Regions from separate parts of the Solidesulfovibrio fructosivorans JJ] genome, predicted to be linked through region 3. Evidence: riboswitches for the same ligand, from Rfam matches in the RefSeq annotation. Region 3 holds a riboswitch; each other region holds the start of a gene.
What was found. A riboswitch is a leader RNA that binds a small molecule or an ion and turns the genes downstream of it on or off. The one in region 3 is predicted to bind cobalamin.

Region 1 (8,023 bases), on a different contig from region 3:
CCCCGGCACGATGCTAACCGCAAGCTCCGGCAGGCGCGCGGTCAGGCGCGGCAGCACGTAGCCGAAGGTGCTGTAGAGCAGCGGATCGCCCAGGGTAATAAAGGCCGCGTCGCGCCCGGCGGCAAGCACTGCGCCCATGGCGGCGGTGTTGGCCTCCCAGGCGGCGTCGAGGGCGGCCGGGTCCCGGGTCATGGGAAAGGGCAGGCGCACGACGGTCGCTTGCGGCGGCAGGTGCGGCGCGATGATGGCCTGGGCGATGGAATAGTCGTTCTTGCTCGACGAGGCGGCGAAGACCGTGTCCACCTCCCCGAGAATCCGGGCCGCCTTGAGAGTCAGCAGTTCCGGGTCTCCCGGGCCGACGCCGAGGCCGTAAAGCGTTCCGAGCGTGCTCACGGACGCGCCTCCCGGGCCTGCATTGCCGGCTTTCCGGCCAGTATCCGGGCAAGTTCCTCCACGGCGTCCACGCTTCCCGGTCCGGGGCGGGAGAAAAGCGCCTCGTCGACGACGAAGGCCCGGCGGTTTTTGACGCAGGGCAGGGAGGCGTACTCCGGCCGGTCGGCCATGGACCGCGCTTCGGCGTTCATGGGGCCGCGCTGGGTCAGGCACACGTCCGGAGCCAGGCGCAAGAGTTCCTCGTCGGTCAGGCGCACGAGCTTTTTGTCCAGGCTCACGGCGTTTTCCCCGCCGGCGGCGCGGATCACGGCATCGACCATGGAGCCTTTGCCGGCGGCCAGCAGGTTGCCGGAACGGACTTCGAAAAAGACCTTGGGCTTCTTTCCCTCGAAAGCGTTCGCAGCCACAACGGCGAGGCGTTTTTTAAGGCTTGCGTCAAGCTCTGCCGCCTGTTTTTGCGCGCCGGTCAGCACACCGATGCGGTCTATCGCGGCAAAGAGCGAGTCGAAATCGTGGATGGAGAAAACGGCCACCGGCACGCCCAGTTTGGCCAGGTTGGCGGCGGCCTGTTCGGCTTCGCCGCGCCCGGCGGTTTGCAGCACGAGGTCGGGCTTGACCGCCATCACGCGCTCCAGGTTGGGGCGCATGTGGGTGCCGATGACGGGCAGGGCGGCGATGGCGGCCGGCTTGTCGTCGGCTTCGGTGCGGGCCACGATGCGATTGGTCAGGCCCATGCCGGCGAGTATTTCGTTGTATGCGCCGTAAAGGGCCACGATGCGTTTGGCCGGGGCTTTGAGCGTTATGACGTGGCCGAGGTCATCCGTGATGCCCGCTCCCGCCGGAGCCGCCGGGGCCGCCTGGGGCGTTGCGAGCAGCGCCAGCAGCAGGAGCGGCAGGCACGGCCAGAGCCTGGGGCAGGCCGCTTTTGGGATGGGCGATAACCAGGATTTCGGTTTCATAGATCCTCGACAATGTTTGGCTGGTAAAGACGGCGGCCACAGGGCCGTCAGCCTCGATGCGGCCGTTTTTGATAAATATCAGGCGACGGCAGAAAAGCGCCGCCAGGTTGATGTCGTGCAGCGCCGCCACGATGGTCGTGCCGGCGGCGTTGCGGGCGGCAAGGAGCCCGTAGAGTTCCATTTTCCGGGCCATATCCAGGCTGGCCGAGGCTTCGTCCAGGATCATGGCGCGCGCGTCCTGGGCCAGGGCCCGGGCCGTCAGCGCCCGCTGGAACTCGCCGCCGGAAAGCTCGTTCATGCGGCGGTCGGCCAAATGGGCCACGCCCACCGCCGTCATGGCCGCCTTGGTCGCGGCGGCATCGCCTTCGCCGTAGCCGCCGAGAAAGGGCAGGTAGGGATAGCGGCCCATGCGCACCACCGTTCGCACGGTGAGTCCTCCCGCGCTTTCGGCCCGCTGGGGTACCACGGCCACGAGTTTTGCCCGTTCCCGGGCGGAGAGGCTCGCAATGTCGCGCCCGGCCAGGGAAACGCGTCCGGCGCTCGGGGGCAGTACGCCGGTCGCGGCCAGAAGCAGCGTGGTCTTGCCCGCGCCGTTGGGGCCTAAAAGCCCCACCATATCCCCCGGGGCGATGCGCAGGTCGATGCCGGCCAGCACGTCGCGGCCGCCGTACCCGGCCCGAAGTCCCTCGATACGGATCACGCCCGGCCGCCTTCGCGGCCCGTGACGAGCAGGAAACAGAAAAACGGGCCGCCGAGCAGCGCCGTCACCACGCCCACGGGCAGCTCCGCGCCGCCGGGCAGGATGGTGCGGGCCAGCACGTCGGCGAAAACCAGCAGCGCCCCGCCGCACAGCGCGCTTTGCGGCAGCAGCGTGCCGTGCTCGGCGGAAAAGAGCCGCCGGCAGGCATGGGGGGCGATGAGCCCGACAAAGCCGATGACCCCGGAAACGGCCACGGCCCCGGCAGTGAGAAGACTCGCTCCGGTGAGCAGTGCCAGCCGCGCCCGCCCGGCGGCGACGCCCAATTGCCGCGCCTGGGTTTCGCCCAGAAGCAGGATGTCGCACTCGCGGATATAGAGGCGAATGAGGAGCGCGCCAGCCAGAAAACAGGGCAGGAAAAGCGCCAGCTCGGCTTTGCCCCGTCCCTGGAAGCCGCCCATGATCCAAAAGACGATGCCGGCCACGGATTCCTCGTTGAGCGCCTTGGTGAGCGAGAGCAGGGCCGAAAGAAAGGTGGCGGCGATGATGCCGGCCAAAACCACCGTCTCCCGGCGCAACCCGCCGCAGGCCCGGGCCAGGGCCAGCACGAAGGCCAGGGCCGCGCCTCCTCCGGCCAGGGCGCAAAGCGGGGTGGCGATGACGCTTCCCGAGGCGGCGGCAAGCCCGAGCGTCAGGGACAGGGCCGCGCCGAAGGCCGCGCCGCCAGAGACGCCAAGGGTGAAGGGATCGGCCAGGGGATTTCGCAGCACTCCCTGGAACACCCCACCGGCCACGGCCAGGGCCGCGCCCACGCCGTAGGCCAGCACGCCCCGCCATAAGCGCAGGTCGAGCACCACGGCCGTGAGCGCCGGATCGGCCGGCGCGGTCACGGGCAGTCCCATGGCCCGGCCGAGGACAGCGGCCACCTGGCCCGGACCGGCCGGATAGGCCCCGGCCAGGCAGGCCGTCGCCAGGGCGGCCAGCCCGGCCAGAGCCGGGAGCAGGGCACGCGGTCCCGCGCCTTGTAAGCGGTTTCGGGGCATTATTTTCCGGGCAGGGCGTCCACGGTCTTTTTCAGGTGGTCCATCCAGATGGCGGCCACGGCGTCACGATCGCCGTTGCCCTGCATCTGGGGCGTCGCGGCGATGCCGGCGGCGGCGAGCTGCGAGGCCAGGGAGTCCTTTTCCTTGCCGGCCATGTCGTTGTGGGCATGGTCCCCGGCCACGGCGAACATGGGCATGAGCCAGGCCTTTTTGATGCCGCGCTTTTTGAGCTCCGCGATAAGGTCCTCGAAGCTCGGCGTGCCTTCGACCGTGGTCACGAAGGCATTGGGGTCGAGCTGCCACAGGGTGTATTGCAGGGCCGGGTAGGCCATGTTGGCCGGGTGGTCGGTGCCGTGGCCGACGAAGACGAGCGCCTCGCCGGGCTTGCGGTCCTTGGGGGCCGAAGCGAGGAGCGCCTTGGCCACGCGCGGGAAATCCTCCTTGGCGTAAAGCAGCGGGGCGCTGACGGACACGTGGGTCAGCCCCTTGGGCAGGCCGGAGAAGGCCTCGGCCAGACGCACGAGATCGTCGTATTCGTGGCCGGGAATGGTTTGCAGGGAGAAAAGGGCCACGTCGGTGACGCCCTTGTCGGGCAGCACGGCCAGGGCTTCGGCCGGGGAGGGCGGCACGGCCTTGCCTTGCTTGGCCAGCTTGTGGCGGATCATGGAGGCGGTGTAGCAAAGGGACACCGGCACGCCGGGATAGGCGGCCTTGACGCGCTCGACCATTTTCTGGATGGCCGGCGCGGCCTCGGGCACGGAAGTGCCGAAGGCGGCCACGACAATGGCCTTTTGGGGTTGCTTCTTGGCCTCATGGCCGGCCAGGGCCGGAGCGGCCATGGCCAGGCACAGCCACAATGCGAAAAGCGCTCGCGAAAAACGGAGCATGGGGAAAACCTCCACGGGCATGGAGGGCTCTTGATAAAAAAGGACGGCGGGAAGTCCCCGCGCTACGGGTCGACGTCCCGGTCCTTACGCCCGGCCGGCAAAAGCCCTCGTTGCCGACGGGTTGGCCTGTGATCGACCGGGCAGGTCTTCCGGCTCGTCCCATCGGCTCCGGCCTTCCCGGGAAGTTCTTCCCAGTGGCGCGCGAGGAAGCCGACTGTGGGGACATACGGCGGCGGGACCGCTCCCGAATTAAACGGGATTCCCTATTGAGCCCATGTGGGCACCCGATCGTTTCCGCGCAGTACCGGGGGCGGGTGCGGCTGTCAAGGATACGTCGGGGTGCGGGTCGGCTTGAGCACGCCCCGGTCGACCAGCGGCTTGAAGTCGGCCCGCTTGGTGAGCAGCGTGGGCACGTGGAGGCTCTCCAGGAGCTGGAGCAGGATCTGGATGGTGGTCGGGTTGGCCTTGTCCTCCATGACCACGATGGCCACGTCCTTGCCGACGGCGATTTTTTCGGCCACTTCCCAGGCCCCGGTGACGGGCCTGCCGCCGTCGAGGCTGTAGGTGTTGTCCTTGACGGTGATGACGCCGGCCATTGCCGTGGCGGCGCACAGGGCCATTGCCGTGAGCAGGGCCAGAAGGGCCGGGAACGGACGCGGCCGGCATGGGTATCTGGACATCACTTCTCTTTGGGGTTAAAGATTTTTTTCACGAAATACATCCGTCGGGGGAGGTTCACCGTGACATTCGATTTCTCCGGTCTCATCGTGCTGTTCGGCTTTATTTCCGTGTTCATCGCCCTTCGGGTCATCAAGGCGCAGCAGGAAGCCAAGCCCGAGGACCAGGACTGGTAGCACCGGCTTCTGGTCAGCCAGATTTTTCACGGCGGGCGGCTGCGGCTTCCCGCCGTTTTGCCGTTTTTCCCAAAAACCTTCCCAGCGATACCCTGGCCATCCGCGCCTTTTCCGGAGTTATTTCCCTTCTCCGCGCGGCAAGAGCGTTTCCCCTCTTCCGCGATGCCTCCGGTACCCCCCATATCCCCTTTGAAAGTTTTTGAAGGGGGTCCAGGGAGAAACTTTTTTCAAAAAGTTTCCCCCTAGCCGCCGGAGGCACTCCCCCTCCTCTTTCCCTTTTCCTTATTTCCCGCGCAACTGGCGCTTGTCGCCGACGCGCACGGTCACCTTTTCCTTGTCCAGGTATTCGAGCAGGGCGATGAGGAACTTGCGGGACAGGCCCGTCAGTTGCCGAAATTCCGCCGGCCCCATGTCCGTGGCCCCGGCGGCGTAGTAGGCGCGCACCTTCTCAATGAGCCCCGTTATGGCCTCGGCGCAGAAATACATGTTCTCCTGGGCCTTGACGAGGAGCCCTTCGTCTAAGAGCACCTTGTAGACGGGCTGGGCCTCTTTGAAGGTGAGGTCCAGGGGCTCCAGGATATCCTTGACGTTGGGCGGAGTGAGGCCGCCGGCGCGGTAGGCGGCCAGGAGCGTTTCGCGCAGCTTGGCCTGGTCCGAGGCGAGCGAGACCTTGTGGTCGGGCAGGCGCAGCACGTCCTGCTCGGTGGCGAGCTTGCCGGCACGAAGCTGCCGCTCGACCACGAAATGGAAAAGCTTGGGAGCAAGCGCCTTGCCCCAGGTGGAGGCCAGCTCACTGCGCGAAATGCCGAGTTTCAGCGGTTCGCGCTTGTGGTAGGCGGCCACGAAATCGGCAAGCGATCGCGTCAGGGCGGCGACGACGTCGCCGTGGACGAAATGGCGTCCTTCCTTGCCTTCGCGGTCGACAAGCGCTGCCGCGCCCTTGTCGCACAGCCCGGAAAGCGCCTTGTCCAGGGCCTTGGATTCGAGGTTGGTGAGCGTCATCAGCCGGGCGAAGCCCAGTCCCTCGGTGCCGGCCCGGGCCAGTCGCAGGGCGACGAGTTCCGGTCCCTCGGCCGTGGCCAGGGCGGCAAAGGTGGCGGCCGCGTCGGCGTCGAAGCGTTTGACCTTGCGGGCAAGGGGCGAAAGGATGCGTCCGCCGGCCATGGTGCGAAGCGGCGCGCCCGAGCGGATGACCACCCGGTCGCCGTAGACCCCGGCCAGGGGCTCGGGAAAGCGGATCTGGCACACGGCCGTCTCGCCGGGCTCCAGCTTGTCGCGGTCGAGCAGATGCACCCGGGCCAGGACTTCCCGCGTGCCGTGGTGGAAATGCACTTCGGTGCGGTGCTTGATGCCGCGCGGGGCCGAGGCCAGGCAGGAAAGCTCCACCTCCCAGGCGTTCTCAGGGAAAAGCGTGCCCGGCCGGGCCAGCACCTCGCCGCGCTCCACGTCCTCCACCTCGAGCCCGGCCAGGTTGACGGCCGTGCGCCGTCCGGCCGGCGAGACTTCCACGGGTTCGCCGTGGGATTGCAGGCTGCGGATTTTGCTGCGCTTGTCCGAGGGGAAAAGCCGCACCTCGTCGCCGACCGCGAACGTGCCGGCAATGAGCGTGCCCGTGACCACGGTGCCGTGGCCCTTGAGGGTGAAAACGCGGTCGATGGGGAGCCGGGCCAGATCGGAACGCCGCTTCGGCGCGAAATTGGCGGCCAGCTCGGCCAGGGCCCCGCGCAACTCGGGCAGGCCGGCCCCGGTGTGGGACGAGACGGGAAAAATGGGGGCGTCGGCCAGGAACGAGCCGGCAAGCGCCGCGCGCACGTCGTCCGTGACCATCTCCAGCCAGTCCGCGTCCACCATGTCCGCTTTGGTCAGGGCCACCACCCCGGCCGAAACGCCGAGCAGGGTGCAGATGTCCAGATGCTCGCGGGTCTGGGGCATGACGCCTTCGTCGGCGGCGATGACGAGCGTCACGAAATCGATGCCCGCCGCGCCGGCCACCATGTTTTTGACGAAGCGCTCATGCCCCGGCACGTCGATGATGCCGAGCCGCGCCCCGTCCGGCAGGTCCATGAAGGCGAAGCCCAACTCGATGGTGATGCCGCGCTTTTTCTCCTCGGCCAGCCGGTCGCAGTCGATGCCAGTGAGCGCCTTGATCAGCGTCGTCTTGCCGTGGTCGATGTGCCCGGCCGTCCCCATGATGACTGGCATGGATGGTGCGCTCCTTGGTTGGGGTGGTTGTGGAGAGGAGCCTCCGGCGGCCAGGAGGGGCCGCGGGCCCCTCCTGGACCACCCCATTTAAGGGAAAGCCCCCTGGACGAGGGAGCGATTAGCTCGAAAGAAAAGCCTTGTAAGCCAGCACGGCGGTGTAGACGTCGGCTTCGCTCGTGATCTCGAAGGGGCTGTGCATGCTGAGCACGGCCGGGCCGAAGTCGATGATGTCCATGCCGTAGACGGCCAGGAACTTGGCCACCGTGCCGCCGCCGCCGAGGTCCACCTTGCCGAGTTCGGCCATCTGCCAGGGAATGCCGGCGCCGTCGAGGAGGTTGCGCAGCCAGGCCACGTACTCCGGATGGGCGTCGTTGGCCCCGACCTTGCCCCGGTGCCCGGTGAACTTGCAAAAGACCGGCCCGTAGCCAAGCGTCGCGGAATTGAGCTTTTCGTGCAGGTCCTGATAGTCCGGGTCAAGGGCGGCATGCACGTCGGAGGACAGGGCCTTGCCGGCGGCCAGCACCCGGCTTTTGCGCGCGCCCGGGTCCCAGGCGTCGATCAGGTCTTCCAGGCAGTACTCGAAAAAGCGCGACTTGGCCCCTGTCGAACCTTCGGAGCCGATCTCCTCCTTGTCCCAGAACAGCACGATCTGGGTGTGCTCCGGCGTCGGGTCCTCGAGCAGGGCGGAGAGCGCCGTGAACACGCACACCCGGTCGTCCTGGCCGTAGCCGCCGATAAGGGCCTTGTCGAGGCCCACGGGGCGGGCCGGTCCGGCCGGAACGGCCTGCAACTCGGCGCTGTAGAGGTCGGCTTCCTCGATGCCGTACTTGTCGTAGAGCAGCGAAAGCACCTTGGACTTGATCGGGTCCTTGGGCTCTTTTTTCTCGCCGCCTTCCGTTTCGGCCTCGGGGGAGGCTTCCGGGGTGTGGCCGATCAGGATGTTGAGTTTTTCCGCCTCGAAGGCGTCGGAAAGCTTCTGCTCCACCTG
Region 2 (8,023 bases), on a different contig from region 3:
GGGCGGGATGACCTCGGCCGCGCGTTTGAGCAGCGCTTCCATCTCCTCGACCGACGGCACACGCGGGCTGTGGATGTCGTAGAGCCCGGGACCGATCTCGTTGGGATATTGGAAGTCCGCGAAGGCGGTCAGAAGCTCCATGCGGCTGCGGCTGGCCTCGATGCTGATGACGTCGGCGTCCATGGCGGCGATGGACGGCACGATGTCGTTGAATTCCGCGTAGCACATGTGGGTGTGGATCTGCGTTTCCGGTTTGGCCACGGCGGCGGTCAGCCGGAAATCGTCCACGGCCAGGGCCAGGGCCATCTCCCAGTCCTTGCGCCGCAGCGGCAGCCCCTCGCGCAGGGCCGGCTCGTCGATCTGGATCACGCGCAACCCGGCCCGCTCCAGATCCGCCACCTCGTCGCGCATGGCCAGGGCGATCTGCCGGCGCGTGGTCTCGCGGGGCTGGTCGTCGCGCACGAAGCTCCAGCACAGGATGGTCGCCGGGCCGGTGAGCATGCCCTTCATGGGCTTCTTGGTGAGGGACGCGGCATAGGTCGACCAGTCCACGGTCATGGGGCCGGGGCGCGACACGTCGCCGTAGATGACCGGCGGCTTGACGCAACGCGCGCCGTAGCTTTGCACCCAGCCGTTTTTCGTGAAGCAGAAGCCGGCGAGCCGCTCGCCGAAATACTCCACCATGTCGTTTCGTTCGGGTTCGCCGTGCACCAGCACGTCGAGGCCGAGCGCCTCCTGCCGGGCCACCACGTCGGCGATGGTCTCCTTGAGGAATGTTTCGTAGGCGGCGGCGTCCATCTCGCCGGTTTTGGCGCGCCGCCGGGCCTGCCGGATCTCCGGCGTCTGGGGGAAGGAGCCGATGGTGGTGGTGGGGACGGGCGGCAGGGAAAGGGCGGCCGCCTGCAATCCGGCGCGTTCCTTGTACGGAGCCGGCCGGTGGAACATGTCCACGGTGATGGCCTCCACCCGATGGCGCACGGCCGCGTCGGTCGCGACCCCGCTTTCCCGCCGGCTTTCCCAGGCGGCCCGGTTGGCGGCCAGGGCGGCGGCCACCTCCGAACGCTCAGGCCCGCCGGGCGCGGCGGCATCGGCCAGCAGGCGCACCTCGCGGCATTTCTGCACGGCAAAGGCCATCCAACTGCGAATGGTCGGGTCGAGGGCGCTTTCCGCCTCGAGGTCCACCGGGCAATGCAGCAGCGAACACGACGGCGCGAGCATGAGGCGCTTCGCCCCGACGTGGTCCGCCGCGAGCTCGATGCGCGCCAGGGCGGCGGCCGCGTCCACGCGCCAGATGTTGCGCCCGTCCACGAGCCCCAGCGACAAGGCGGTCTCCGGGGACAGCGCCTTGGCGACCAAGGCGATCTGGGTCGGGTCGCGCACGCAGTCGATATGGAGCGCGCCGAGGGGCAGCCCTTCCACCCAGGACAGGTTGTGGGCGATGCCGCCGAAGTAGGTGGCGAGCATCACCTTCGCCGGACCGGCGGCCCTGGCCAGATCGCCGTACGCCTCCTTAAACGGCCCGGCCAGGGCTTCGGGCGGGTCCTGGGCCAGGATGGGCTCGTCGAGTTCGATCCAGGGGCACAGCGCGCCCAGGCGGCCGAGGATGTCCCGGTAGGCCTCAAGCAGGTCCGGGAGCAGCGAAAAGCGGTCGAAGCCGGGAGAAACGCTCTTGCCGAGCATGAGAAAGGTGAAAGGCCCGGGCAGCACGGCCTTGGCCGCGAACCCGGCCTGGGCGGCCTGGCGCGCCTCGTCGAAGATTTTCGACCCGACCACGGCAAGACGCTGCCCCGGCGTGAACTCCGGCACGATGTAGTGGTAGTTGGTGTCGAACCACTTGGTCATCTCCATGGCCGCCACGTCGCGCGTTCCGTCCTGGACGCCCCGGGCCATGGCGAAAAAGGTGTCGAGGGACGCCTCCCCGCCGGCATGGCCGAAGCGCTCCGGCACCGCACCCAGCAGGCAGGCCATGTCGAGCATGTGGTCGTAGAGGGAAAAATCGCCGACCGGCACGAGGTCGATGCCGGCCTCGCGCGCAAGCGTCCAATGCGAAAGCCGCAAGGCGGCGGTCCGTTCCCCGAGGGCGGCGGCGTCGATCCCGCCGGCCCAGTACGCTTCAAGGGCGGCCTTGAGTTCCCGACCCCGCCCCATGCGCGGAAATCCCAGCAAATGCGTCACCATGCAACGTGCTCCTTGTTGGCCCGGGTGGTCCACGGGCGGTTGGCGTCGGCCGGCATGACCAAAAAACGGCACGCAACAAAAAAACCCGTCCCCAACATGCGGGGAACGGGCCACGGGTGACGATCCGGGAACGCGAACGCGTCCGGCGCAACGGTCACTCCGGCCCATGTCGCGAGGCCTGGATACCGACCGATTCGAGGCGTCTTCTGGCTTACGGGGCGGTCCCCAAAGGGACCATCAGCATCCGGAGGCTTCCTTCCCAGGCCGGCTTTCGCCCGACCCAGTGGAGAACCGCCGCCAAACCCCGATCACAGCAGCGCGTCTGCGACGGATTCGCACCGTCTTCCGTTTCTCGAAAGGTCCTTTACCACAAATCGGCCCGTCAATGGCCCAATTCCAGTCCCCTGTCAATGAGGAGGAGGGGAAGAAACGGAGATGCGAGAGGGGGACCCTTTTTGAAAAAAGTGTCCCCCTCTCGCGCTCTCCCCTCCCAAAAACTTTCAAAAAGGAGAACAGGTTCACGCAAGACGGGGCGGTATTTCTTGTATCAACGCGGTTGCGATCGCGACAGGGCGTCCCGCAGAAAGCGCCGCAGCACATTTTCCGCCTGGTTGTAGGAAACCTTGATCTCCGGGTGGAACTGCGTTCCGTACAGACGTCCGTCCCGGCCGCGCACGGCCTGGATGTACGTGGACTCGGCCACCACTTCGAACCCCGGCGGCAGGTCGTACACGGCCCAGCCGTGCACTTCCGGCGCGGTGAAGGGCTGGGGCAGGCCCTTGAACAGTGGATCGTCGACGAGGGTGCGGATCTCCGCGTACCGGTCCGGCTTTTCCATGGCGGAAATGTCGGAATGCCCCATGGAGCGCACACGGGTGTAGCCCGAGGCGAAGGAAAGCATCTGGTGCCCGGCGCAAATGCCGAGGATGGGAACCGGCGCGGCGCGAATGATCTCGAATTCGCCGTTGTATTCGAACATGGGCAGGTCGTTGTAGTCGGCGTTGTTGCCGCTGAGCAAAATGGCCACCGGCTTTTTCGCAAGCGCCTCGTACAGGGCCATGCTCGCTTCGTAATACGGCACGGTCACGGTCGCCAGTTCCGGGACCATCTCATGGACGCGCGCGGCCAGCTCCGTAAACGTCGCGCCGTTGTGCTGGTTGCCGATGACGAGGACATACGGCCCGGACGGCGGGCTCGGCACGGGAGGATGCCCCGGAGAATACAGCAGCAGCTCGTTTATGCCCGGGGCATAGCCGGTCCAGTCGCTGATCTCCAGCCGCCAGAAACGGGCCGAAACCCCGTCGACATCGAGAATGAAGCGGTAGGTATCGCCGTCGGTGACCTTGACGACCTCCTTCCAGGCAACGCCGTCGGGGCTCGCCAGCCAGCGGAAGGCCACCGGCCAGCCGTCCCGGCTGCCGGAATCGGCCAGCATCCAGATGCGGCTTATGGTCCGCCTCCGCCCCAGATCCAGCTCCACCCAGGCCCTGTCCGGACCCGGAGGCGCGGCCCGCCACTGGGTGGAAAGGCCCTGGTCGGTATAGTCGATGAGATTTTTCGGGTCCGAGCCGCTCGAAACCTTCACGCTCACGGGCACGGCCCGGGTCAGGTCCATGAAGGCCTTGTCGCTCGCCGTATCCACCGAAAACCGGCTGACCGCCCAGGGCCCGTGCGCGCCCTTCTCGTCCGTGGCCCGCACGCGCCAGTACCAGCGGGTCCCATCCGCCAGGGGCTTTTGCTCGGAAATGGCCAGGGCGCTGACGCCTTCGGGGTTTTCCGGCAGCGTGTAGTCGAGGCGGCCGACCGCGAACGCCTTGTCGCGGGCGAGCTGGATTTCGTAGACGCGTTTCCCCTGGCCGCCCGTGGCGTTTTTAAAGGACAAAACAGGCGCCACGCGGGTGACGACGACATCGAAATTGGGGTTCGTGGTGAGCCGCGGCGCGCTGATCGGACACTGTGCCAGGGCCACGGCGCAGGACAGGCCGACGATCCATACGGTGAGGACGAGCGGAGGCAACATCCGGCTTTTCATGCGGGCACTCCTTGGGCCGGCAAAGCATCCGGCCGTGGCGGCGCATCGCAAGACGACCGAGCGCGCCACGCGTTAAAAGGTATAGATGATGCCAAGCGCCGCCTGCCAGGCGTCGCCGGCCTGATGCACCATACGATGTCCCCAGATGCTCGAGTGGAACCCTTCGGGATGGGCCCAGCCGGTTTCGCCGATCAGGTTCAGGGCGTCGGTCAGGGCGTACACGTGCTCCCAGGCGATGGAATAGAGCCGCTCCCCCTCGGCGAGATCCCGCCCCATGGTCACGTAACTGCCGGGGCCGCCCGTCAGGGCCACGGCCTTGCGCAGGCCCGCCGGCGAACTGGTGCCCGTGGCGTAGGAAAAGGCGACCAGGGAGGTCAGGCGGGGCAAAACGCTGATGCGGGCGAAGTTGAGGACCAGACCCATGCTGCCCTGGGGCGTGGTGTTCATGGCGGCCTGGGTCAGGTACTGGTCGGCGTTGAAAAGAAACGAGCCCGCGGGTCCCCATATCGTGTTGATGGCGGGCAGCCGCTCGGAGCCGTCGGACAGCCCGGAATCCTCGCCGCTGCCGTACCAGCCGAACAACTGCGGCGCAAAGGCGGTAAAGCCGGTATATTCCAGTCCCGCGTCCGCGAACCAGCCGCGCCGGTGGAAGCGCTCCCGGTCGGCGGCGAAGGCGTCGCCGTAGACCGCGTCGGCATAGAACTTGAGCGACAACGGCAGCTCGGCGTCCAGGGAAAAACCGGCCCAAAGCGCCGCGTTCTGGTTGTTGGAAAACGCCGTCGCCCCGGCGTAGGAACTGGCCGAAAGCAGGCTGTTCCCCATGGGGCTCGGCAGGTCGGCGGATCGGCCGAGGATGGCCACCGCGCCCCAGGGCGTGAAATGCGTGCCCGCGACCGTCACCGGCAGCGTGAGGAAGGTGAAGTCCAACTCGTCGCCGACTTGCGTGGTTGTGCCGTCGTAGGTCCGGTTGGTGTCCACCAGCCGGGCGTAGCCGGCCGTGACGTCGAGCCGGTCCGCGATCAGCGGCGCGCTGACGACCAGGGCGGCCGCGTCGCTGTTGCCCGAGTCCGTGCCGAGCACCACGGAGTCGTAGAAGACGGCGTTGTGCGGCAGGGACAGGGGCTGGTAGCCGGCGGTCACCTTGATGGCCGTCTCGGGCAGGGTGAACTGGAGATAGCACTGGTAGGGCTCGATGGCGGTCGTCGGATTGGCCGCCGTCAGGGTGCCGTGGCCCCAGGTCTGGTTGTTGACGCGAAGCCCGAGGCGAAAGGCCAAGTTTTCGTTGGCGGCGAGATCGACATGCAGGCGCAGGCGCTGCCAGATGTTCATGGTGTCCGCGGTCCGGGTGCCGTCCGCGTTCCAGCCGGTGTAGTTCTGATTGCTGAAAAACGTGCCCTGCACGCGAAAATCGCCGTACATGGAAACCGAGGTTGCGGCCGAGGCGGCGGGGGCGAACAAGCAGGCGGCGACGAAAACGAGAGCGGCGAACCGGAATCGGGGCATGGCGGTGTTCCTGCTGGGGTGTCCTGGAAAAATGCGTCCGTCTTTTCCAGAACGCAAACGGGTTGGCTGGGGCGGCTGCCTCAAATCGGCATCCATGGACCTCAAACGGGCCGCGCCGGCACGGTCCGGCCCCGGATCATCGATCGATCCGGGGCCGAACGGGACGTGGCGCGGGGTTAGGTGTGGCTGAACCCCGAGGCCGTCTCCGCGGACAGGGAGTGGGTCACGGGATTTTGGGCGAAGTAGGCCAGGCAACGCTTGAGGTCGTCGACCAGGAGGTCGGCCAGGTCACGGCTGAAGCCGTGGCGGACCAGGGCGCGCATGACCACGAGGTCCTCCCGATGGGGCGGCATGGAATAGGCCGGCACCTGCCAGCCCCGGGAGCGCAGCCGGTCGGACAGGTCGTAGAGGTTGAAGTTGTGCTTGCTCCCTTCGACAAGGCTCCAGGTCACGGCCGGGATGCCGCCCCGGCCGTCGTAGATGACCTCGAAGTCCGGGATTTCCCGAAGCGCGTCGCCGAGATAGGCGGCCGTGTCGTAGCAGGCCGACTGGATCTTGTCGTAGCCCTCGCGGCCAAGGCGCAGGAAGTTGTAGTACTGGGCGATGATCTGGCCGCCGGGGCGCGAGAAGTTGAGCGCGAAGGTCGGCATGTTGCCGCCGAGGTAGTTGACTTTGAAGATCAGGTCCTCGGGCAGCTCCTTGGCGTCGCGCCACACCACCCAGCCGACGCCGAGCGGCGACAGGCCGAACTTGTGGCCCGAGGCGTTGATCGATTTAACCCGGGGCAGCCGGAAATCCCAGAGCAAGCCGGGATCGTGGAACGGGGCCAGAAAGCCGCCGCTCGCGCCGTCCACATGGACCGGGATGTCGTGGCCGGTGTCGGCCTGGTACTTGTCCAGGGCCTTGCACACCGCTTCCACGGGCTCGTACTGGCAGGTGAAGGTCACGCCGAGCGTCGGCACCACGCCGATGGTGTTTTCGTCGCAGCGTTTGATGACTTCCTCGGGGCTCATGATGAGCCTGTCGCGCTCCATGGGGATTTCGCGCAGTTCGACGTCCCAGTAGCGGGCGAACTTGTGCCAGCAGACCTGGACCGGGCCGCAGATCATGTTGGGCTTGTCCGTCGGTTTGCCGGCTGCCTTGCGGGCGGCCCGCCAGCGCCATTTCATGGCCAGCCCGCCGAGCATGGCCGCCTCGCTCGAACCGGTGGTGGAGCAGCCCATGGTGTTGGCGGCCTCTGGCGAGTGCCACAGGTCGGCCAGCATGTGCACGCAACGCGCTTCCACCTCGGCGGTCTGGGGATACTCGTCCTTGTCGATCATGTTCTTGTCGAGGCATTCGTCCATCAACCGGTGAATCTCGGGGTCGGCCCAGGTCTGACAGAAGGTGGCCAGATTCTGGCGGGAATTGCCGTCGAGCATCAGTTCGTCGTGCACGACCTGATAGGCGTGTCTGGCCTCGATCTCTTTTTCGGGAAAGCGGTACTTGGGCATGCGCACCGAAAGGTCGCTCGACGCGTACACATCGTCGAGGAGATCGTCGCGGACCGTGTCTTTCTGATGCAAGGGCATAAAAGCGCCTCCTTCGTTGCGGTTTCGCCGGCGGCCTACTTGCCGCCCTGAAGCCAGCCGGGTTTCTTGCAGGCGTTGATGACGAGCGGCAGGCCGACGAACACCACCAGGCCGGCCGCCACGAGGCCCACGTACAGGGCCGGATTGCCCACGGGAAGGTTCGTCGGCGGGAAAAAGCCGACCACCAGGGAGAACGCCACGCCGAGAAGGCCGATGCCGGCGATAAACCCCATGCCGACGACGCCGCCTGGCACCTTGTAGGAGCGCGGCAGGTCGGGACGGGTCAGACGCAGCCGGATGGCGGCGGCGTACATGAGAATGTACATCACGAGATAGAGGGTGACGGTCATGGCGGAAAGCACGAAAAAGGCCACGCTCACGTTGTCCATGATGAAGTAGAGGGCGGCGAGCAGGCTGACGATCACGCCCTGGATGAGCAGGATGTTGATCTGCACGCCGTTCTTGTTGACCTTGGCCATAAAGGGCGGAATCTCGCCCTGCTTGGCCGTCTCGAGCAGGCCCCGGCTCGGTCCGCCGACCCAGGACATGACGCCGCCGATGGCCCCGAAGGCCGCGAGCAGCCCCATGACCGGCGTTAAAAACCCGATGCCGAACTTGTCGAAGAGCTGCTTGAACGCCTGCATCAGCCCGGCCGTGAGGCTGATCTCGGAAGCCGGGACCACGGCGGCCACGGCCAGCGAGCCGAGCATGAACAGCAGGAAGATAATGGCCGCGGCCA
Region 3 (5,560 bases):
AGTAAGGAAACCCTATGAAACGGCTCCTTGTCGGCATTACCGGCGCAAGCGGCGTGATCTACGGCATCCGGCTGCTCGAGGTGCTGCGCGGCGTGGCCGGGGTGGAAACGCATCTCATCCTGAGCCGGGGCGCGGCCACGACCCTGGCCTACGAGACCGATTTCACGGCCCAGGCGGTCGCGGCCCTGGCCGATGTGGTCCATGCCCACGACAATCTGGCGGCGGCGGTCTCAAGCGGCTCGTTTCCCGTGCACGGCATGGTGGTCGTGCCCTGCTCCATGAAGACATTGGCCCAGATCGCCCTGTCCCTGGGCGACAACCTCCTGGCCCGGGCCGCCGACGTGACCCTCAAGGAACGGCGCAAGCTGGTGCTGGTGCCGCGCGAAACGCCGCTGCACCTGGGACATCTGCGCCACATGACGGCCGTGACCGAAATGGGCGGCGTCATCCTGCCCCCGGCCCCGTCGTTCTACCACGACCCGCGCACCATCATGGACATCGTGGACCAGACCGTGGGCAAGATCCTGGACCAGCTCGGCATCGCCCACACCCTTTTCCACCGCTGGGACGGCCGCGAGGGTTGAGGCGGCAGGCGGGACGCCCGCGTTTTTCCCCAGCGCTTTTCCACGCATAATCCCAGGAAATCACTGCCATGCGACACGACCTTCTCACGACGTTGGCCAAGCGGCCGGTTCTTGCGGACGGGGCCATGGGCACGCAACTGCTGGCCAGGGGCGCCGCCCCGACGGCCTGCCTCGACGCCCTCAATCTGGATGCCCCCGAGATGGTCCGGTCCATCCACCTGGACTATCTGGCCGCCGGAGCCGAGGTCATCGAGACCAACACCTTCGGGGCCAACCGCAAGAAGCTGGAACGGTTCGAGCTGGCGGACAAGGTGCTGGAGATCAACCGCCAGGGCGCGGCCCTGGCCCGGGCCTGCGCCGGGGATGACGCCTGGGTGGCCGGGGCCATGGGGCCCCTCGGGCGCATGCGGGAAGAGGCCCCGGACCCGGCGGAAATCGCCGCCCTCTATGCCGAGCAGGCCAGGGCCCTGGCGGAAGGCGGCGCGGACCTGCTGTTGCTGGAGACGTTTTTCGATTTCGAGCTGCTGCGCCTCGCCCTGCACGCGGCCAAGTCCGCGACCTCCCTGCCCGTGGCGGCGCAATTCGTCTTCGGCGGCACGGGCCTGTCCTTGAGCGGACACACCATGGCCGAGTGCCTGCGGCTTCTGCGCCGGGAAGGCGCGGACATCGTCGGGCTCAACTGCGGCAGCGGCCCCCAAGGGGCGCTGGACATCCTGCGGGCGGCCGGCCCCCTCGAAGGACCGCTGTCCGTGTTTCCCAACGCCGGCTTCCCGGAACGGCGGGGCGACCGGCTGGTGTACCCCTCCTCCCCGGAATATTTCGCGAGCGTGCTCGTCCAATGCGCGGACCACGGGGCGCGGCTTTTGGGCGGCTGTTGCGGCACGGGCCCGGAGCATATCCGCGCCCTGGGACAGGCCCTGGCCCACCGCGCCGGGACAGCCCCCAGGCAGGCCGCCGTCGCGCCGGGACCGGACACGGCGGCGACAGGCCGGCAGCCCGGCAAGCCCCGGCCGTGCTTCCTCGACCGCGTGGGCAAGGGTCCCCTGTTCCTGGTGGAACTCGACCCGCCCAAGCACCTGGACGTGTCGGGGACCCTCGAAGGCGCGGCCAGCCTGGCCTCGGGCGGCGCGGACGCCATCACCATCGCGGAAAATCCCCTGGCCTCGCCCCGCCTGTCCAACATCGCCCTGGCCAACCTGATCCGCGCCCGCACCGACGTCGAGGTCATCGTCCATCTGACGGGTCGGGACCGCAACCTCATCGGCATGCAGTCGACCATCATGGGGCTGGCCTGCCTCGGGTTGGAAAACGTGCTGGCGATCACCGGCGACCCGCCGTCTTCCGGCGGCGAGGAACGCTTGTCCGGCGTCTACGACGTGCGTTCCTACGAACTGATCGGCATGCTCGACTGCTTCAACAAGGGCCAGGATCCCCAGGGCCGGGACATGCGGCTGCGGACCAATTTCCGCATCGGCGCGGCGTTCAATCCCAATACCCGCAACATGGCCATGCAGGTGCGCCGCATGCGGCGCAAGGCGGAGCTCGGAGCCGCCTATTTCCTGACCCAGCCCGTGTATTCGCGCGAGAAGGTCGATGCGATCCTGGAAGAGACGCGCGATTTCCCCTGCCCCATCTTTCTCGGCATCATGCCCCTGGCCAGCCTGCGCAACGCGGAATTCCTGCACAACGAATTTCCGGGCATTTCCATTCCCGAGGACGTGCGCGACCGCCTGCGCGCCGCCGGGGACGGCGAGGCCCGGGAAGGGTTGGAAATCGCCTGGGAGCTGATGGCCTACGCCCTGCCGCATTTCGCCGGCATCTACCTCATCCCGCCCTTCAACCGCCACGCCGTGGCCCTCGAACTCATCCGGCGGGCCCGGGGGGATGTCCCCGCATCCTGACAGCGCCTCGTTGCCGTCCCCTCCTTGCGACAGGCGGCCCATGCCGCGCCACTCGCGCACCGCGTCGCCGCAATCGGGAAATTACGGCCCATCCGTTGCTTCCCCGGCGAATATGGATAGTTGAAAAGCGTACGCATCCTCGTTTCATATCCGGGAGAAACGCATGGCCCGGAGAACGGGCGCGCCTTGTGCGAGGGAGGAAAAAAACATGCCGTCTAGGCGGGGACGGCGAAATGGTTCATGAAATAACAAAAGGAGGCAGCCATCATGCAAGGCGACCACGAACACCACCATGACCATACCCATGAGCATAGTCACGAACACGAGCACGAACACGAGCATCCCGGCATCGGCAAGCACACCCACAAGCATGTCCATGTCCACAGCCATGAGCATGCCCACGAGCACAAGCATCCCCACGAGCACGGCGCGGGGGAAGGCGTGCACGAACACCAGCATACCGGCGAGCACGGCCCTCACGACCATGTCCACCCGGACCACGAGCACGAGCCCCACACCCACGATCACTGAGTGACGCCGCGCCGACGACGGATTTTTTTTTCAAATCGCCCTGAAGCGCCGGGAGGGCACGGCCGGGGCCCGATAGCGGACGTTCGCGTCCCTCGGGGCCGGTTGACTCTCCCGGCCGCCCCCCCCTATACCATGGCAGCGCTGGTGCCCGTCCCCCCGGGACGGGCTGCAAAAGAGAACCCGGTGCAAGTCCGGGACTGCCCCGCAGCGGTAAGCGAAAACGACCTCCGCCACGAAGCACTGGGCCCCCCGGCCTGGGAAGCGGCGGACAGTAGGCACCCGGCCTGCCGGCCGCCATGTTCGCAAGTCCGAAGACCTGCCAGCGCCCGCCCGCGAAGCCTGTTCGCGGACGAACCGCCAGGGAGCCTCGAGGGAGGGGACCGGCCTCGCAGCGCATGGGGTGGCGCTTGCGGCCGCGCGTCTCTCCTCGGTTCCGTCTCGATGTCGCATAGGGGGAACGCGATGTCGCAGGGAATGCCATGCTGGAACCGATGACCAGTTCCGATCTTGCTTTCGACACCTTGGAGCAATCCGCCGAGCAGCCCGCATCGGCGCGCGTCGCCGTGGCCGTGCCCGCGCGCATCAAAAAGCGCGACGGCAAGGTCGTGCCCTTCGACGCGGATAAAATCTTTTCCGCCATCCGCCGGGCCGGCGCGGCCACCGGCGACTTCGACGAATCCGAAGCCCGGTTGCTCACGGCCCAGGCCGTCAAGGTGCTCTCCCACCGCTTCGCCGGCCAGATTCCGGATATCGAGCGCATTCAGGACGTGGTGGAACAGGCGCTGATCTCCGCCAACCACTTCCGCACCATGCGCGCCTATTCGGTCTACCGCGAACAACGGGCCAAGCTCCGCCACGACAAAAAGACCGTGGTGGACGTGGCCGCCTCCATCAACGAGTACCTCGACCGCCATGACTGGCGCGTGGCCGCCAACGCCAACCAGGGCTATTCGCTCGGCGGGCTGATTTTGAACGTCTCGGGCAAGGTGGTGGCCAATTATTGGCTCAGCCACGTCTATCCGCCGGAAGTGGGCGCCGCCCACCGCGAAGGCGACCTCCACATCCACGACCTGGACATGCTGGCCGGCTACTGCGCCGGCTGGTCGCTGCGCACGCTGCTGGAGGAAGGCTTAAACGGCGTGCCGGACAAGGTGGAGGCCGACCCGCCGCGCCACCTTTCCAGCGCCGTCGGACAGATCGTCAATTTTCTCGGCACGCTGCAAAACGAATGGGCCGGAGCCCAGGCCTTTTCCTCCTTCGACACCTACATGGCCCCGTTCGTGCGCAAGGACAAGCTCGACTACGCCGAGGTGCGCCAGTCCATCCAGGAGCTCATCTACAACCTGAACGTGCCGTCGCGCTGGGGCACCCAGACCCCCTTCACCAACCTGACCTTCGACTGGACCTGCCCGGACGACCTGGCCGGCCAGCATCCGCGCATCGGCGGCGAGGAGCTGGACTTCACCTACGGCGAGCTCCAAGCCGAAATGGATATGATCAACAGGGCCTACATCGACGTCATGACCGCCGGCGACGCCAAGGGACGGGTCTTCACCTTCCCCATCCCCACCTACAACATCACCAAGGATTTTCCCTGGGAGTCGCCCAACGTCGACATTCTCTTCGAGATGACGGCCAAGTACGGCCTGCCCTACTTCCAGAATTTCGTGAATTCCGACCTCGAGCCCAACATGGTGCGCTCCATGTGCTGCCGGCTCCAGCTCGACCTGCGCGAGCTTCTCAAACGCGGCAACGGCCTTTTCGGCAGCGCCGAGCAAACCGGCTCCGTGGGCGTGGTCACCATCAACTGCGCCCGGCTCGGCTACCGCCATCGCGGCGACGAAGCGGGACTTCTCGCGCGCCTCGACGCCCTGCTCGACATCGCCCGGGCCAGCCTCGAGATCAAGCGCAAGGAAATCTCGCGGCGCATGGACGCCGGGCTTTTCCCCTACACCAAGCGCTACCTGGGGTCGCTGCGCAACCACTTCTCCACCATCGGCGTCAACGGCATCAATGAAATGATCCGCAACTTCACGTCCGATGCCGAAAACATCACCACCCCGGCCGGCCACGCCCTGGCCGTGCGCCTGCTCGACCACGTGCGCGCGCGCATGACCGAGTTCCAGGAGCAGACCGGCCATCTCTACAACCTGGAAGCCACCCCGGCCGAAGGCACCACCTACCGGTTCGCCAAGGAGGACCGCAAACGCTTCCCCGGCATCATCCAGGCCGGCACGACGGAAAAGCCCTACTACACCAACTCGTCCCAGCTGCCGGTCGGCTTCACCGGCGACCCCTTCGAGGCGCTCTCGCGCCAGGAGGAACTCCAGCGCAAATACACCGGCGGCACGGTGCTCCACCTCTACATGGGCGAACGCATCTCCAGCGCCGAGGCCTGCAAAAACCTGGTGCGCCGGGCGCTCTCCCGCTTCGCCCTGCCCTACATCACCGTGACCCCCACCTTCTCCATCTGCGACGTCCACGGCTACCTCGTCGGCGAGCACGAGACCTGCCCGCGCTGCGCCGCGACCGGCGAAACCCGCG
Region 4 (8,023 bases), on a different contig from region 3:
CCCTGGCCGTGCCGCCGAAGAATCCGGTGAGACAAAGTGCCGTAGCGATGATGCTGACCATCTTGAAGTGTTTCATGGCATGATCTCCTTTCGGGGTTACCCCGAGTGAACGCTGCTGCGTTCGTTGGAGACAACATAGGAGGGGGAGATCACGGAGAAGTGGGGGAGACTATACACTGGCGTAATATTTGCGGTCATAAAGCCAGTCGCGCTTGTTGATCGTTTCAATATGCCTGTGGCCTTCGAAAGGTTAAAAAGGTGAACCTCCTTCTCAGGAGGTCCACCTTCCCCACCTATACCGCTGCTGTCTCCTTCAGCTTCTGCCACGCACCGGTCCCGACGACGCATCTGAAGCCCTCGCTCACCTTCGGCACCTCTCCTTGCTTTCCCATAAACCGATCCCAAAGCATTTCAATATCATCGAGAAGGACCGCGAGTTCGATGAGGTGTAACGCGCTTCGGAAGGAATAGTTCCTGCGAAGCGGGATATAGAATTCCTGGGTATCCGAAGTAAAATCTTTGCAAAATCAGCAGGAAAAGTAGAATCGCCAGCTTCAGCTGGCAGCACCCGCCACTGATGCGCCAACTGAGTATCGTACTGGCGATCGCCGCCATGGACGCTGACGTCATCAGCATTGAAGCCAGCCGAAGCCGCATGGAATTGCTCTCAGTGTTTGCCGACTTCCACTATCCTAATGAGATCGGACCGGGCTCTACGACATCCACAGCCCGCGCGTGCCTTCCGTCGAAGAAATGGAGGCCATGCTGCTCCAAGCGGCAAAGGTCATCCCAGCCGAACGCTTGTGGGCCAATCCGGATTGCGGCCTCAAGACCCAGGACTGGCCGGAAACCCTGGCCGCTCTGAAAAACATGGTGGAAGCGGCCAGACGCGTGCGGACAACTCTTCGCATGTGCTAGGCCGTTTCGGGATAAGCGCATCCTCAACCGCTCATCGGAGTAACTGCATCGTTATCCCGATGAACGGGAAAAGCATCCCCCTGGCAAGGCCGTGACACGAGGTGTTCCCGTAAACGGATTGCTGTCAACAGCTAGGTTCCAGTCATAAGCGTCGGCCAGATGGCCTTCGCTGAGCACGTCAACCGGGCATCCCTCCGCGATGAGGGTTCCCTCTCGAACAAGCAGCATCCTTTCCGCATAGGCCGAAGCCAAGTTCAGGTCATGCGACACCATCACGACAGTCAGGCCGTGTTCGAGGCGGATATGTTCCAGCAAGTCCATTACGCGCATCTGATGTCCTGGATCGAGACTGGCCGTCGGTTCGTCCAGGAGGAGCACATCCGGTTCCCGACACAGCGCCTGGGCCAAGAGCACCCGGGCGCGTTCACCTCCGCTCAAGGTTCCCAGTCCTCGCTTTGCCAGATGCGCCACATTGGTCATATCCATGGACCGCTGCACCGCTTCCTTGTCTCGCCGTGTCTCCAGGCCCAACCAGCCCATCCGAGGGGCTCGTCCCAGCCGGACCGTCATCTCCACCGTAAATGGAATGTCCGCTTCGGGAGACTGTGGCAGATGCGCGACGGACCTCGCCATTCGTGCCGGGGGAAGGCTGGAGAGAGCGACACCCAGAAGCGTTATTCGCCCCTGGCAGTGCCGCTCGTGCCCGGCCAGGGCTCGCAGCAGCGTGGATTTCCCTGATCCGTTCGGCCCGACGATGATGCAGCATTCCCCTTTTTTCACGGTCAAATCGAGAGGACCAAGGATGCGGCGGCCAGAAATATCGACCGTTAGGCCCTGGACGGCATAGACTGTGGTCATGCCCCGCTCCGCCTGAGAAGATAGAGGAAGATCGGTGCGCCGAGCATGGCGGTGAGCACGCCCACCGGCATGGCCCCTTCATGAGAGAGCAGTCGAGCCAGAAGATCACACGATACGAGAAAGCACGCACCGAACAACAGGGAGCCAGGCACCAATACCCGTTGGTCATGACCGCAGATCAGCCGTAGGATATGCGGGCAGACGAGCCCCACGAACCCGAGCAGTCCGGTCTGGCTGACGACGGTCGATGTCATCAGTGCGGCCGCGACAACGAGCAGGGCTCGAACCTGCCGGACTCGCACTCCGAGATTAGCGGCCGCCTCGTCGCCAAGGAGCAGAAGGTTCATAGGCTGGGACAGGACGAACACCACCCCGGTTCCGGCAACGACGCAGGGGGCAAGAACCGTCAGGGAATTCAGGGTGGCCGAAGACGTATCACCCATGAGCCAGACCAGGGTGGCGTGCAGTGTGTGATCTCTGGCCACGGAGAGGAAAAACATGATGGCGGCCGAACAGAAGGCATTGACCATAACGCCGGATAGAACCAGGGAAGTGACGGACACGCGGCCTTCCCGCAGTGAGAGGACCACGGTGAGCGTGAAGGCTGCCATGGCTCCGGCAAAGGCGAGAGGGCCGGCTCCCAGGAGGAAGGGCAACCCGAGCAGCACGCCACCCACCGCGCCCAAGCCCGCTCCGCCGGACACGCCGAGGATATAGGGGTCAGCCAAAGGATTGCGCACCAGCGTCTGAAAAACGAGGCCACTAAGGGAAAGCGCACCGCCAGCCAGGGCCGCCAGCAGGGTTCGAGGCAGGCGCAACTTCCAGACAATGGCCAGGATGGTCGGATCGCAGGTCTCGCGTCCCAAAAGCACCGGCAGCACCTGATCCAGGGCGAGAGAACTTGATCCCACGATCAGACCGGCGACCAGGACCGCTATGAGCAGTCCACCAAGGGGCAGACACGTCAGGAGCAGCCGAAGGGGCAAGGAGGCATCTCTCTGTCTCATGGTTGTTTTTCCGTCGCCGGAACCGGCGGAATATGCAGCAACCGGGCTAATTCTTCCAGGCCCTGGGTCAATCGGGGGCCGGGACGGTCGAACAGGTCGGAATCCAGGATGAAGATACGACCGCTGTGCACGGCGGGCACCTCGGGCCAAGCGTTCCATCGTGTCCTGGCCGCTTCGAAGGCTTCACGGCCCATGGTGGGGATGAGAACGACATCAGGTCGGAAGGCTACAGCCTGTTCAGGCGTCAGTTGCGGGTATCCTCGCATGGTGGCACAGACGTTTTTTCCTCCAGCCAGTTCGATAAGTTCGTTGATGAACGTTCCCCCGCAAGCGGCATACATGGGGGCATAGCCGATCTGGTAGAGCACCGACGGTTGGAGGCCGTCGCCCCGTTTCCGGGTGATACGCGCCACGGTTTGGCGCATGGCGTCGGCCAATGCCACGGCCCTTTCCGAAGCGGCAAGGAGGTTTCCGATCTTCTCAATGGAGGCAAAGACGGCCGCAAGCGTATTTGTATCCAGGATATGGACAGGGACGCCAAGAGAGATAAGCCGTTCGGTGGTCTCCTGGGGTGTCATACCCTCCACGGCCAGACAGCAGTCGGGGCGCAGGGCCAGGATGCGCTCCAGGTCGGGGTGTGCATACGACCCCACCCGGGGAAGACGCTTGGCCACTTCCGGAAAGTCGCTGTACGTGGATGCCCCGACGAGTAGGTTTCCGCGATCCAGGGCGTAGACGATTTCCGTCAGGCTGGGGGCCAGGGCGATGACGCGCACGGGAGACCCCGCCGTCGCCTGTGACGGGAGAAACCAGGGGAGCCAGCAAACAGCCAGGATGGCCGCGGAAAGACGCAGTGCGGTCTTCATCTGTTCACTTCCCAGGCAATGGAGGAGGAAAGCGCTTCCATGACTGCCCTGCCCAACATCTCCCCGAAAAGGACATGCTTGCCGCACCAGCGAAGCGGGGGGCCCTCCCCACAGGCCAAGGTCGCACAATCGGTGCCCGTGCCTGTGGCTACAAGCCCGCTGACCGCGCTTTTGATACCATACTCCGAGAGCACGGCGGCCTTCGCTTCGGTCATGATCATGAGGGCCTCCAGCAGGGCCGCATCCGTGAGCTTGGCATTGGTAGCCGCCAGGATATTGATAGTACCCGCCGGCAATGCGTGGTCGTTCTTCTCCTGGTAGTCGGCCCTGTCTCCGGCCCGTCTGGCGTTGGCCAGGCCAGCCGTCAATATGACCCCCACAGCCACTCCAGCCTCATTGCGCCACGCCCAACGACAGGAATCCATAGAGGCAGCGGTCATCATGCCAATGGTCGGGCTAGACCAGTGGTGTTCGCGACAATACCGATCAAGGGTCGTCTCGGGAGGTGGATACTCACTCGGAGCGCGTGACCCGTCCTCATGAACGCGAAGGATGAACATATTCCTGGCCCTGGTCAGGCCTCCTCCAAGAGGGGACCAGCCACACGTCCGCCACCACCCCGGCAATATCAAGCGCACATAGTGGTCTGTGCGCTCCAGACTCAGGTCGGCCAATTCCGGGGGGGCCCCGGGGATTGCCGTCACGGGCCGATCCGCCGGCTTAGAATTCGTAGCGGACCCCGACACCAAACGTCCTCCCAGGCATGGGATAACCATCGACATAACTGTACCGTTCATCACCGAGATTGTTTGCAAACACATACGTCTCCAGTTTTTTGGCTGGACGTATGGAGAGTCTAGCATTCATGACGAAAAATGGGTCTTTGTCCACGACCTTGCCATAGTTGGCGGAATGCGTATCCCAGTCATACACCTTCTGGGGCCCCTGCCACTGCCCGTTCAGGTTGAGGGTGACCCGGGAGTCAAATCCGAACTGCACACCAGGGTTCAAGCTGTATTCCGACAGATTGAGTACCGTGTCCGTCCCGCGCGCGCTGACCAGCTTGGAATCCTCGACCTTGCGCTGAGCATACCAGATCCAATTCAGAAAGGGGGTCACCGACAAGCGATGGCTGCCAATGTCGAACTTGTGGCTGTACCGGGTGAACCCTTCCAGACCGGCGAGTTGCGAACCAGCGGAATTGATCCAGGTTTGCCAATAGGGGTTACCGTTGACTGTGGTTGAGGTCGTGGTGATGGCATCGGTGTAGAGCGTGTAGAAATAGGTTCCGGAGATTTCCAATCCCTTCCAGTTGATGTCGAGCCCTCCTTCCCAGGTCGTGCTCGTCTCCGGGGTCAGATTGGCATTGCCGATGTAATTGCTCCAGGAATCATGGTAACGGCCGCAGAATTTATAGGCATCCGGTGGCGTGAAGGCCGAGCCGGCCGACGTCCGCAAGGTCAGCCAGGACAGCGTTCGCCAGGTGATGCCGCCCCGCCAGCTCAGGTGGTCCATGGTGCGTGGCTGGGTGGTGGCATCGGTGAAGCTGTCATTGTCGAGAATACGCAGGTTGTACTGATCATAACGCAGGCCGGCCAGGAACGTGAAGTCGCCGATATCAACCTTCTCTTCTCCATAAATGGACAAGTTTTCGTAGTTGGAGTCGGGGGCGTAGACACCGTCGCCATCACGATGCTCCCTGATGTCGCGATATTGCCCGCCGATGGTAAAGCGCCCCAGAGAGAAGGTGGGCACGGAAACGCGCCCATCAATCCCAACCTGATTCGTGGTGAAGGAGGAGCGTTCGTAATAGGGCGTATCGGTGTTGGCATAATCATGCTCGTTGACCCAGGTCGCCAAGCGCCATTGCACATTGCGAGACTCGGTTGCCCCATCATAGATGGCGGCAAAATTTTTCATGGCGTCCTGAATCCTGGCCGTGTGGGTGGGCGAATAGGTCGGACCGGGATCACCCATGTTCCAGGCGTTGAAATAGTTCCCGAAGAGATGGAAGGTATGGTTTTCAACCGGAGTCATGGTCACGGTTCCGGAGGTGGCGAGATCATGATAATCGGTGTTGCGGTACCGCCAACCGCCGCTTGCGTCGTATTGCTCCACAGTGGTGACCCGTCCGGCCAGGGAAAAACCCAATCGACTGTCCTGGGTCCCCCCCTGGGCGGAGGCCTTGGGCTGGAAGCGGTTGAAGCTGCCGTACTCGGCCTCGACAGAGCCGGAGGGGGTACCTTTTCCACGCTTGGTGATGATGTTTATTACCCCGCCCATGGCCGAGGCCCCGTACAGGACCGAACCGGGACCGCGCATGATTTCCACGCGTTCCACGTTGCCAAGGGGTATCAAGGTGAGATTTCCGGACCCGAAGGGATTGCCGTCCACCAGCACCAGTGTCTTGGCATCCATGTTCGCCCCGGGTGAATCGTAGGTGTTGAAGCCACGGAGACTGAACCCCATGTAGGCCCCGGGATACTGAACGACCGTGCCCGGCGATTTTTGGATGATTAATTCGCTCAGGGTATCCACGCCGAGTTGATCAATGTCGTCACGGCTGAGGACCTCGACATGAACAGGCACTTCCCTGGCCGGAGCTGGCGTCGCCGTGGCCGTGACCAACACCTCGGGAAGGTTATAGGAGTTCTCTTGGGTGTCAGCCGCCAGTCCCAGGGACGGCAAGGCCAGGGCCACAGCCCAAAAGACCAGTAAGCAACGCATAAAAAAACCTCCTGCTTCGTGAAAGAAGAGGAGGGCCCGAGGAAACACAGAGACGACACTCCATCAATCAGACGGGGTGTCGTCCATGGGTTGGCTCTGCCTCGAAGCCCACCATGAATCTCGCAGGCTGGTCTCCCGGCTCAAGGATCGTCCTACTCGCCGCGCCTTCCCATCCGCGCCTTTTGCGTGGACAGTGGCGGTGTGCGGTTTTCGTCCCCTTTCACGGTTGCGGGCCAGCGCCGGTTTTTCACCGGACTTCCCACTTAGCCGCATCGGTGCTGCGGACCTGCAAGATCAACAATGCGGAGTAGCTGCCTGCTTTATATGGATGTTGTCAAGTCGATTCACGTTTTGGAAACAACCACATCCCTGAACGCGGCATGCCATTTCTCAAATGTAAAGGAGGAGGCGCCTATCACCGCGTGATGTCAAACCGGATCGGCAGGATGACCCACACAGCCCTCCCCCGGACATCTTGGCGATGTTGTCCCCCATGGTCTTCTTCATGGTGGCCGGGGAAGTATTCTTCTTCACTTCCTCAAAGGACTCGGGGATACCACCCGTCCCCCCAGTGCAACCATGGAACTCGCGCAGCGTCATGTCGAACGAAAACTCGTCCACGCTCAAATCATCGTCCAGCAGCGGCTTCAGGTCCAACGGCTCCTTCGGTCCGCCAGAGGGACTGCCGGGATTGTAGTGTTTCGCATTGGTGGGTTCCGGGTCAGGGGGGGGCCTTCACCAGTAGAACCGGGGCCACCCGTACCGATGATGTCCCGGACAAAGTCTGTAGGGCTGGGGGGCATTGCTGTCCTTGGAGTGGCGCGCCTTCATCGCAAGCATCTCTTCAATGTCCGCGTTGGTAATGATCTCGCCACACAGCCGTCGGATAACGCCGAAAACGGAAGTGACGCAGAAAACATCCCATCAGGTCCAGATCCATGGCCGGCTCGCCTTTGGGGCGGTGGTGTCAAGTCGACCTCGCCAGCCCGGGGAGGACGAGCGCTTGGCGGTCCGTCCAATTATTCGCGACACCTTCGGTGCCCAGCGACGAGGGGCACGGAAGGCAGGGCGCGCAGGGTTGACAACATGGTTTAGCTAATTTACCGTTTGACGCAATCGAGGTTCACCCGGAAGTCGGGCAGGGGATATCAGGCGGTTTTGCGAGGCGATATGGAAACAAAGGACGATCTCATCCTGGGCACGGTGCGCCAATTCCAGCGCGTGGCCGCCAAATACGCCCGCATCGAGGAGCTGCCGATCCCGGTCGAGGACGGCATCGAGGTCACGACCCGGGAGGCCCATACCATCGAGGCCGTGGGCAACCGGAAGCAGATGAGCGTCACCGACGTGGCCAACGCCTTCGGCATCACCAAGAGCGCGGCCTCTCAGATGGTTTCCAAGCTGTGCGACAAGGGTTTTCTCGAGAAAAAACAGGCCCCGCACAGCAACAAGGAATTCCAGCTGACGCTCACGCCCCTTGGCCGAAAGGCCTTTGAGGCCCATGCGCGTTTCCATGGAGAGGACAAGGAGGCCTTGATGGAACGGCTTCGTGGCTATTCCCTGTCCCAGATCGCTACGATTTCCGTGTTGCTCGAGGCCATCGGGGAAGTCATGGACAATCGGTTGTCCCGGTAGGCGGGGTATTTT

Region 1: it holds a riboswitch for cobalamin, as region 3 does, so the genes downstream of both, DESFRDRAFT_RS12425 (sirohydrochlorin cobaltochelatase) here and DESFRDRAFT_RS20410 (ribonucleoside triphosphate reductase) in region 3, are expected to answer to the same signal.
Region 2: it holds a riboswitch for cobalamin, as region 3 does, so the genes downstream of both, metE (5-methyltetrahydropteroyltriglutamate--homocysteine S-methyltransferase) here and DESFRDRAFT_RS20410 (ribonucleoside triphosphate reductase) in region 3, are expected to answer to the same signal.
Region 4: it holds a riboswitch for cobalamin, as region 3 does, so the genes downstream of both, DESFRDRAFT_RS10410 (TonB-dependent receptor plug domain-containing protein) here and DESFRDRAFT_RS20410 (ribonucleoside triphosphate reductase) in region 3, are expected to answer to the same signal.

The regions. Positions count from the first base shown of each region.
Region 1 covers NZ_AECZ01000016.1:81,577-89,599, reverse strand. The annotation lists gene cobI (precorrin-2 C(20)-methyltransferase) at 1-393, opposite strand, end outside; gene DESFRDRAFT_RS12440 (ABC transporter substrate-binding protein) at 390-1,166, opposite strand; gene DESFRDRAFT_RS12435 (ABC transporter ATP-binding protein) at 1,210-2,052, opposite strand; gene DESFRDRAFT_RS12430 (FecCD family ABC transporter permease) at 2,049-3,092, opposite strand; gene DESFRDRAFT_RS12425 (sirohydrochlorin cobaltochelatase) at 3,092-3,979, opposite strand; cobalamin riboswitch at 4,102-4,282, opposite strand; gene DESFRDRAFT_RS12420 (hypothetical protein) at 4,303-4,659, opposite strand; gene selB (selenocysteine-specific translation elongation factor) at 5,116-7,035, opposite strand; gene DESFRDRAFT_RS12410 (aminopeptidase) at 7,154-8,023, opposite strand, start outside.
Region 2 covers NZ_AECZ01000012.1:115,463-123,485, reverse strand. The annotation lists gene metE (5-methyltetrahydropteroyltriglutamate--homocysteine S-methyltransferase) at 1-2,178, opposite strand, end outside; cobalamin riboswitch at 2,360-2,565, opposite strand; gene DESFRDRAFT_RS10575 (glutamine amidotransferase-related protein) at 2,726-4,210, opposite strand; gene DESFRDRAFT_RS10570 (outer membrane homotrimeric porin) at 4,283-5,713, opposite strand; gene DESFRDRAFT_RS10565 (glutamate decarboxylase) at 5,890-7,284, opposite strand; gene DESFRDRAFT_RS10560 (amino acid permease) at 7,320-8,023, opposite strand, start outside.
Region 3 covers NZ_AECZ01000066.1:144-5,703, forward strand. The annotation lists gene DESFRDRAFT_RS20395 (UbiX family flavin prenyltransferase) at 15-584, shown strand; gene DESFRDRAFT_RS20400 (bifunctional homocysteine S-methyltransferase/methylenetetrahydrofolate reductase) at 653-2,485, shown strand; gene DESFRDRAFT_RS21665 (hypothetical protein) at 2,753-3,016, shown strand; cobalamin riboswitch at 3,142-3,354, shown strand; gene DESFRDRAFT_RS20410 (ribonucleoside triphosphate reductase) at 3,496-5,560, shown strand, end outside.
Region 4 covers NZ_AECZ01000012.1:76,572-84,594, forward strand. The annotation lists gene DESFRDRAFT_RS10385 (PepSY domain-containing protein) at 1-76, opposite strand, end outside; partial or broken gene DESFRDRAFT_RS21290 (5-methyltetrahydropteroyltriglutamate--homocysteine S-methyltransferase) at 593-918, shown strand; gene DESFRDRAFT_RS10390 (ABC transporter ATP-binding protein) at 970-1,776, opposite strand; gene DESFRDRAFT_RS10395 (FecCD family ABC transporter permease) at 1,773-2,783, opposite strand; gene DESFRDRAFT_RS10400 (ABC transporter substrate-binding protein) at 2,780-3,649, opposite strand; gene DESFRDRAFT_RS21295 (adenosylcobinamide amidohydrolase) at 3,646-4,470, opposite strand; gene DESFRDRAFT_RS10410 (TonB-dependent receptor plug domain-containing protein) at 4,370-6,376, opposite strand; cobalamin riboswitch at 6,485-6,681, opposite strand; gene DESFRDRAFT_RS10415 (hypothetical protein) at 6,767-7,033, opposite strand; gene DESFRDRAFT_RS10420 (MarR family winged helix-turn-helix transcriptional regulator) at 7,547-8,011, shown strand.